One region of the Bradyrhizobium sp. CIR48 genome, then DNA from elsewhere that is predicted to be linked to it. Evidence: predicted binding sites of a transcription regulator. Region 1 holds the regulator's gene; each other region holds the start of a gene.
The links. The regulator PhoB, encoded in region 1, activates phosphate uptake and scavenging genes when phosphate is short. The targets are predictions, from matches to a motif close to TGTCATNNANCTGTCAT.

Region 1 (2,200 bases):
TGTAGCGTTTGGATTGTCAGATACGACATCTCGTGCAGCGGTTCTGATCCCAAGAGTCCTCTTGTACCGGCGTAAACGTTCGGGCGTCAGTCACGCGCCCGGCGAGCCTTAAGGGATTCTGACGGCACGGGTTTTTGAAGGCTTAGGCAATCGCTGCGAGGCCCCAGGATGGCTGGCGCGTAGCGAGGGAAAGGGTGCAATGACGGTTTTGACCTGGTCCGACGATCGCGTCGAGCAGCTGAAAAAGCTCTGGGAGGCCGGACTTTCGGCCAGCCAGATCGCAGCTGAGCTCGGCAATGTGACCCGCAATGCCGTGATCGGCAAAGTGCACAGGCTCGGTCTGTCCGGCCGCGCCAAGAGCCCTTCATCGGCAGCGCCCCGGCCGCGCAAGGCGCGTCCCGCGCAGCACATGATGCGGGTGACCCGCCCCATCGCGCGCGGCAACACCGCGCTGGCGCAGGCCTTCGAGGTCGAGGTGGAGGCTGAACCCGTCACCTATGACAACGTGGTGCCGATGGGCCAGCGGCTGTCGCTGCTCGAGCTCAACGAGGCGACCTGCCACTGGCCGGTCGGCGATCCCTCGAGCCCGGATTTCTTCTTCTGCGGCGGCAAGGCACTGTCCGGCCTGCCCTACTGCGCCCAGCACTCGCGCGTGGCGTATCAGCCGGCGGCGGATCGCCGGCGCGCGCCGGCGAAGCCGGGTCCGCGCTGAGCGGATTTAGCTGATCGCAACGACGGCAGCCGTCGCACGATGACGGCTCAACCAACTCGGTGTCATCCCCGCGAACGCGGGGATCCATAACCACAAGGCGCAGTTGTCGCGCGAGATGGTCACTCCGAGTCTTCGCCAAACCACTGCCTGTGGTTATGGGTCCCTGCTTTCGCAGGGACGACACCGGAGAATGCGGCGGCAGCCCGCCAAAGCCAACGCCAGCAAACCTTACGTCTGCTCCGCCTTCGCGAAGCGGTCGTCGAGCGCGTAGCCAGCGCCGCGGACGGTACGGATCGGGTCCTGCTCGCGGCCGAGATTGAGCAGCTTGCGCAAGCGGCCGATATGGACGTCGACAGTGCGCTCATCGATGTAGATGTCGCGGCCCCAGACGCTGTCGAGCAGCTGCTCGCGCGAGAACACGCGGCCGGGATGCTCCAGGAAAAACTCCAGCAGGCGATATTCGGTCGGGCCGAGATCGATCGGCCGGCCCGAGCGCGCCACGCGGCGCTTGTCGCGGTCGAGCTCGATGTCGCCATAGGCCAGCACTGTCGCGAGCCGCTCAGGACTGGCGCGCCGCAGCAGGCCCTTCACGCGCGCCAAAAGCTCCGGCACCGAGAACGGCTTGACGATGTAGTCGTCGGCGCCGGTCGCAAGTCCCCGCACCCGCTCGCTCTCCTCGCCGCGCGCGGTGAGCATGATGATCGGCAGCTGCTTGGTGTCGGGCCGGGTGCGCAGGCGCCGGCACAGCTCGATGCCCGACAGGCCCGGCAGCATCCAGTCGAGCACGATCAAGTCCGGGATGTGCTCCTTGAGGCGGGTGTCGGCGTCGTCGCCGCGCATGACCGTCTCGACATCATAGCCGTCGCCTTCGAGGTTGTAGCGAAGCAGCTCGGTGAGAGCTTCCTCGTCCTCAACCACCATAATGCGTGCGCCCATCGGGTCGTCGCTCCTTCAAGTCTTCAGGTATTCGGGACCGTCGTGGCGAAGGTGGTCATGTCGCCCTTCGGCCGCTTGTCGGTGATCGCCTGGCCTTCGATCATGTAGAACACGGTCTCGGCGATGTTGGTGGCGTGGTCGCCGATCCGCTCGATGTTCTTGGCGCAGAACATCAGATGGATGCAGAACGAGATGTTGCGCGGATCCTCCATCATGTAGGTGAGGAGCTCGCGGAACAGCGAGGTGCAGATCGCGTCGACTTCCTCGTCGCCCTTCCACACCGCCATCGCCGCCGGCAGGTCATGCGCGGCATAGGCATCCAGCACCGACTTGACCTGCTGCTGCACGAGGTCGGTCATGTGCTCCAGGCCGCGGAACAGCTTCAGCGGATGGAAGTCGGTCTCCAGCGCGGCGACGCGCTTGCCCATGTTCTTGGCGAGGTCGCCGATGCGCTCGAGGTCGGTCGCAACGCGCATGGCGCCGACGATCTCGCGCAGATCCACCGCCATCGGCTGCCGGCGGGCGATGGTGAGCACCGCGCGTTCCTCGATG
Region 2 (2,200 bases), on a different contig from region 1:
AGACGATGGCGCCGACCAGGGCTGCGAAGATCACCTGGGCGTCGACGATCGAGGGATCGATGATGCCGGTGCCGATGGTCTGGGCGACGTGCAGGCCGAACACCATGAAGGCGACGAAATTGAAGAACGCGGCCCAGAACACCGCGAATTGCGGCCGTAGCACGCGGGTCGAGACGATGGTCGCGATCGAATTGGCGGCGTCGTGCAGGCCGTTCAGGAAATCGAACAGCAGCGCGACGGCGATCAAGCCGACCAGGACGGGAAGACCCAACGCGGCATCCACAGCGGCCTGCCCTAAACTTGCTCGATGACGATGCTGTTGATCTCGTTCGCGACGTCGTCGAAGCGATCCGCCACCTTCTCGAGGTGGTCGTAGATCTCGACGCCCACGATGAAGTCCATTGCATTGCCGTCGCGATGCTTGAGGAACAGCTCCTTCAGACCGATGTCGTGGAGATCGTCGACGCGGCCCTCGAGCTTGCCGAGTTCCTCCGTGATCGCGGTCAGCATGGCGACGTTCGGGCCGATCGACTGCATGAGCGGCAGCGCGCGGCCGACCAGATTGGCGCACTCGATCAGAAGCCCGCCGATCTCGCGCATGGGCGGCTCGAAGGTGCGGACCTCGAACAGCATCACCGCCTTGGCCGTCTGCTGCATCTGGTCGATGGCGTCGTCCATCGACGTGATCAGGTTCTTGATGTCGCCGCGGTCGAACGGGGTGATGAAGGTGCGGCGCACCGCCGTCAGCACCTCTCGGGTGATGTTGTCGGCATCATTCTCGAACTGGTTGACGCGCTGGCAATAGACCGGCGTCTCCTCGCCCCCGTTGAGCATGCCCTGGAGCGCGATGGAGCCCTGGATCACCGTCTGGGCATGCCGGTCGAACAGGTCAAAGAACCGTTCTTCCTTGGGAAGGAAAGCACGAAACCATCGCATCATGGGGGTAGGCTACCGGTTGGAAATGGCCCGGCCCTGTCAGGCCGTCATGAAACTGTCATAGACCATTTTCGATCCGCGCGCGTGTGATCTCACGCCCGCGGAGCCGGATCATCCACCGCTTTCAAGCGGCCGGCAAACCGATTTCAAATCAACCAGTTAGAGCGATCTCCGGAAGTAATGCGCGATTTCGCCGATGACGCCGCGGCGGAAGGTGAGCACGCAGACCACGAAGATCGAGCCCTGGATCACCGTCACCCATTGGCCGAAGCCGGCGAGATATTGCTGCATGGCGATGATCGCGAAGGCACCGACCACGGGGCCGAAGATGGTTCCGAGGCCGCCAACCAGCGTCATCAGCACGACCTCGCCCGACATCGACCAATGGACGTCGGTGAGCGAGGCGTTCTGCGCCACAAAGACCTTCAGCGCACCGGCAAAACCGGCCAGCGTTCCCGACAGCACGAAGGCCAGGAACTTGTACTGGTCGGTGCGGTAGCCGAGCGAAATCGCGCGCTGCTCGTTCTCCCGGATCGACTTCAGCACCTCGCCGAACGGCGAGTTGATGATGCGGTAGATCAACAGGAAACCGGCAAGAAACCCGACCAGCACGACGTAATAGAGCACCGTCGGCTTGGAGAGGTCGAAGACGCCGAACATGCGTCCCTGCGGGATGCCCTGGATGCCGTCCTCACCGTGGGTGAACGGGGCCTGGAGGTAGATGAAGTACAGGAGTTGTGACAGAGCCAGGGTGATCATCGAGAAATAGATGCCCTGGCGGCGGATCGAGATGTAGCCGGTGATGATCGAGAGCACGAAAGCCGCGGCGATGCCGACGAGGATGCCGAGCTCAGGCGGCAACGCCCACACTTTCAGCGCATGCGCGCAGCAATAGCCGGCGGTCCCCAGGAACATGGCGTGGCCGAACGACAGCAGGCCGCCATAGCCGACCAGCAGATTGAAGGCGCAGGCGAGCAGCGCAAAGCACAGCGCCTGCATCACGAAGAACGGGTAGACGCCCGTGAATGGTACCGACGCCAGCAGCAGCGCCATCACTACGAAAGCGATCATCTCGTCGCGCATCGCGCGAGGGGTCACCGGCAGCGTGTCGTCCGTCAGGGTTGTCATATCAGGCCGCCCTTCCCGTCAATCCCGTTGGCTTCACCAAGAGCACCAGCACCATCAGCACGAACACGACGGTGTTGGAGGCCTCGGGATAGAAATACTTGGTCAGACCCTCGATCACGCCGAGCGCGAAGCCGGT
Region 3 (2,200 bases), on a different contig from region 1:
ACGTTGCCGAAGAAGGCCGACGAGGTCAGGTAGATCGGGCATTCGCCCGAGGTGAAGCGGCCTTCGCCGGTGTTGGTGCGGCCGGCATAGTCGTAGACCTTGGTCTTCTGGAGCTCGACCAGGTTTTCGAGATGCTTGACCTGGAGCGGCCCGTTGAACTCGAGCTTGGTGTCGAAGCCGTCGAGGCCGTTGGCCTTGCTGGCGAGCGGCACGTTGTGCCAGGCGGAGAGCTGCTCGAGATTGACCCAGGTGACCCACGAGCCGGAGAAGCCGCAGGTGTCATGACCGGCAGCCTTCAGCTTCTTGGCTGCCTCGAACGTTTCGGGCCAGGTCTTCGGGATCGCGACATTGGCCTTCTTCAGCTCGTCGAGATTGACCCACATGACGGTGGACGACGAGTTGAAGGGGAACGACAGCATCTCGCCCTTCGAGGTCGAGTAGTAGCCGGTGATGGCGGGCAGGTAGATCTTGGGATCGAACTTCTCGCCGGCCTCGGCCATCAGCTTGTAGACGGGCTTCACGGCGCCGGTCGCAGCCATCATGGTGGCGGTGCCGACCTCGAACACCTGCATGATGTGCGGCGCGTTGCCGGCACGGAACGCCGCGATGCCCGCGTTCATGGTGTCGGCGTAATTGCCCTTGTAGGTCGGAACGACCTTGAAGTCGCTCTGCGACGCGTTGAAGTCGTTGGCGAGCTTGACGATGACGTCGTTGTTGGCGCCGGTCATCGCGTGCCACCACTGGATTTCCGTCACGGCCAGCGCCGGCGAGGCCGTCATGCCAACCGTGAGTGCAAATGCGGCAGCCGCCCCAAAGTGTCGAAGAGCCATCAAGTAAACCTCCCTTGGCCGTCAAAAGAAGCGCTTGCGCTAGCAGCGCCATATGACGTTCACATGACTGTGTAAGCGGCCGAAACGAAAGCGGCAAGCGCTGGAAAAGGGAAGCCGGCAAATAGGCGAAGACGGAGCGGGCAGCCTCCTCCGTTCGCGGTGCACTATCGTGCCCCGCGCCGCAGTGCGGCATCATTCGTTGGACGGAGGTGGTCGCCTCTAGCGCTTGCGCTCGGGACCGCAGACGGTGCCCTTCTCGACCATCGCGTCGATCTCGGCCTTGGAGTAGCCGAACTCGCCCAGCACCTCCTGGGAGTGCTGGCTGAATTTCGGCGGCAGCCGGCGCAGGCTCGGCTTGCTGCGGTCGAGCCGGATCGGCGATGCGACGCCCTTGTACCAGTCCTTCTCGAGAATATCGCCGCGGGCGATCGTGTGCGGGTTGGTCAACGCCTGGTCGATCTTCTGCACGGGCCCTGCGGGCAGGCCCGCGGCGAGCAGGCGATTGCACAGCGGCTCGGCCTCGTGCTGGCTGAACACGGCAGCAAGCTCGGCGCGCAGCGCCTCGCGGTTGGCGATGCGGTCCTTGTTGCGGGCGAAGCGCGAATCGGTGCCGAGCTCGGGCTTGCCGATCTCCTTGGCGAGCTTGCGGAAGGTGCCGTCATTGCCGACGCCGATAAAGATGTTGTCGGTCTTGGTCGGGAAGATCGCGTAAGGCACGAGGTTCGGATGCTCGTTGCCGGTGAGGCTCGGCGGCTTGCCATGCATGAAATAATTCGCGGTGTGCGGATGCATGATGGCAAGGCCGGTCTCGTACAGCGTCGTCTCCAGGAATTGGCCCTTGCCGGAACGCTGCCGCTCCGACAGCGCCATCAGGATGCCGATCGCGGCATAAAGTCCGGTGGTGATGTCGACCAAGGGCACGCCGATCCGCATCGGTCCGCTCTCGGGCGAGCCGGTCGCGGCGATCATGCCGGTCATGGCCTGGATGATGGCGTCATAGCCGGGATTGCCGCCGCGCGGGCCGTCGGCGCCGAAGCCGCAGATCCGGCAATGCACGAGGCGCGGAAATTTCTTGCTGAGCACGTCGTTGCCGATGCCCCATTTCTCCAGCGTGCCCGGCTTGAAATTCTCAATCAGGACGTCGGCTGTCTCAAGCATCTTGAGCAGCACGGCACGTCCGCCCTCGGAGGCGAGGTCGAGGCCGATCGAGCGCTTGTTGCGGTTGATGCCGACGAAATAGGCCGCGTCCTCCTCGTGGAAGGGAGGGCCCCATTCACGCACCTCGTCGCCCGCGGGCGGCTCGACCTTGATCACGTCGGCGCCGTGGTCGGCGAGGATCTGGGTGCAGTAGGGACCGCCGAGCACGCGCG
Region 4 (2,200 bases), on a different contig from region 1:
CGCGGGCAAGCAGATCAACGTATCGGTGGCGGCGAGCAACGAGCCGGCCGTCTCGCATGGCGAGGTCTGGATCTGTTCGATCGCCAAGTCAGTCCCGATCGCAATCACCCGCGGCGAGAATCGCGGACAGCAGGTCACCTATCACAACGTGGTGCGCAACCTGCTCAAGGTCGGTGACTGGACCGGGCGTTCGGAAAGCTGGACGGTGCCCATCGAGAACCTCACGCGCGACGGCGTCGACGGCGCGGTGGTCTATGTCCAGGACGGCAGCCGCGACAAGCCCGGCACGATGCTGGGGGCGGCGTACACGTCGCTGCACTGATTTCAATTCTCTAGCGTCGTACTCACTGCCCCCCTCATGGTGAGGAGGGCGCTCTTGCGCGCGTCTACCGGACGATGCTTCGCATCGTCGTGAGAACCATGCAGGCCCCGCTGATCTAGCCGGGCCTTCAATCCTTCGAGACGCCGCGCAAGAGCGCGGCTCTCAGGATGAGGAGAGAGAATTTTTGCGCTGATGAGAGGAGAATTTCGCCGGGGCAGAAACATCCCGACACAAACAAAAAAGGACCAACTTGCGTTGGCCCTCCTTGTCGCGCGTACAGACCCGATCCTGTTCGACCCCGGGGGGCTGGGGGCTGAGGAATCCGGAACCGAAAGGACCGGGTCAACGCACCTGAGTCTTTTCGCAATGCAGGGCGGCAGTCGCTAGGCGGAAAAGCGGCGAGAGTATGATTCCTGCTAACGATCCCGTGACGGTTTGCCGCGAGGGAGTTCCACCATAGCGTGTGCCCCGATTCGTAACCGATTCGACCGGTTGAATCAGGAGCCCCTTGCGGCGGTGGCCGGTTGGCGCAATCATGCAGCTGTCATGATCCAGGTTCCGGGGACGGTCTTCGCGGATTCGGGTCATGCCGTGCGATGAGGAAGCGCTCCATGAGTCTGTCGGAGGATGCCGATCCGAGCGAGCAGCGCGCGGCGGCCCGCCCCGCCGCGGCGGCGACGCAACTGAGCCGGGTGACGTTCAACCGGCTCGAGCTGCATCGTATTCTCAATCTCTACGGCCGCATGGTCGCGGACGGCGAATGGCGCGATTATGCCATCGACTTCCTGAGGGATCGGGCCGTGTTCTCGGTCTATCGCCGTGCCTCGGAAGTGCCGATCTATCGCATCGAGAAGGATCCGCGGCTGGCGCGCAAGCAGGGCATGTACAGCGTGATCTCGGCGACGGGGCTGATCCTGCGCCGCGGCCACGAGCTGGAGCGCGTGCTGTTGGTGATCGATCGGAAGCTGGCGGTGGTGTAGCCACATAGACGGTGCCGTAGGATGGGCAAAGGCGCATTGCGCCGTGCCCACGTCCTTTCTCTATCGCCACGAATCGTGGGCACGCTTCGCTTTGCCCACCCTACGACAGCAGTGATGTGGCGAATTCTTCGTAGCCGGATGAGCGCAGCGACATCCGGGTTTTGTCTCGCGGTGGTCCCGGGTATCGCTTTGCCCACTCTACGAGATCTACTTTGTCGGCACCGTCTTCGCGCCCTCGCCGAGGTCGCGCTGCATCATCACCGTATCCAGCCAGCGGCCGAATTTCAGCCCGACATTGGGATGCGTGCCGATCATCTTGAAGCCGCCCTTGGTGTGCACGCCGATCGAGCCGGCATTGGCGGAATCGCCGATCACCGCGATCATCTGGCGGAAGCCGCGCGCCTCGCATTCGGCGACCAGCCGCTCCAGCAGCTTTGATCCGACACCGCGGCGGTGGAAGGAGGGATCGAGATAGATCGAGTTCTCGACCGTGAAGCGGTAGGCTGGGCGCGGGCGGTAGGCGCCGGCATAGGCATAGCCGGCCACGCGGCCGTCGAGGATAGCGACGAAATAGGGATAGCCGCCGTCGACCAGCGTGCGATAACGGCGCGTCATCTCCACGAGGTCGGGCGGCTCCAGCTCGAACGTCGCGGTGCCTTCGCGGACGGCCTGCTGGTAGATGGCGGTGATGGCGGGAAGGTCGGCCTCGGTTGTAGGCCTGATTTCAGGTGCGGACATGGGGCAAGATTAGAGCCTTCCCGCTTCCGCTGAAAGGGGCAACGGTGTTGCCCCACCCGTCATTGCGAACGCAGCGAAGCAATCCAGAAATGCATCCGCGGAGGGACTCCAGATTGCTTCGCTGCGCTCGCAACGACGGGGTTTGTGGATACCACCGCAC

Region 2: the regulator PhoB is predicted to act here: its motif matches at 982-998, upstream of GGD66_RS01470 (DUF47 domain-containing protein).
Region 3: the regulator PhoB is predicted to act here: its motif matches at 883-899, upstream of ugpB (sn-glycerol-3-phosphate ABC transporter substrate-binding protein UgpB).
Region 4: the regulator PhoB is predicted to act here: its motif matches at 854-870, upstream of GGD66_RS34560 (DUF2794 domain-containing protein).

Annotation. Positions count from the first base shown of each region.
Region 1 is NZ_JACIHG010000008.1:450,058-452,257, forward strand. Features, by position in the region: gene GGD66_RS25995 (GcrA family cell cycle regulator) at 200-712, shown strand; gene phoB (phosphate regulon transcriptional regulator PhoB) at 941-1,648, opposite strand; gene phoU (phosphate signaling complex protein PhoU) at 1,672-2,200, opposite strand, start outside.
Region 2 is NZ_JACIHG010000001.1:300,922-303,121, reverse strand. Features, by position in the region: gene GGD66_RS01475 (inorganic phosphate transporter) at 1-283, opposite strand, end outside; gene GGD66_RS01470 (DUF47 domain-containing protein) at 295-939, opposite strand; gene GGD66_RS01465 (branched-chain amino acid ABC transporter permease) at 1,096-2,064, opposite strand; gene GGD66_RS01460 (branched-chain amino acid ABC transporter permease) at 2,066-2,200, opposite strand, start outside.
Region 3 is NZ_JACIHG010000009.1:142,422-144,621, forward strand. Features, by position in the region: gene ugpB (sn-glycerol-3-phosphate ABC transporter substrate-binding protein UgpB) at 1-830, opposite strand, end outside; gene GGD66_RS26805 (CaiB/BaiF CoA-transferase family protein) at 1,050-2,200, opposite strand, start outside.
Region 4 is NZ_JACIHG010000014.1:68,429-70,628, reverse strand. Features, by position in the region: gene GGD66_RS34565 (thioredoxin family protein) at 1-322, shown strand, start outside; gene GGD66_RS34560 (DUF2794 domain-containing protein) at 934-1,302, shown strand; gene GGD66_RS34555 (GNAT family N-acetyltransferase) at 1,510-2,040, opposite strand.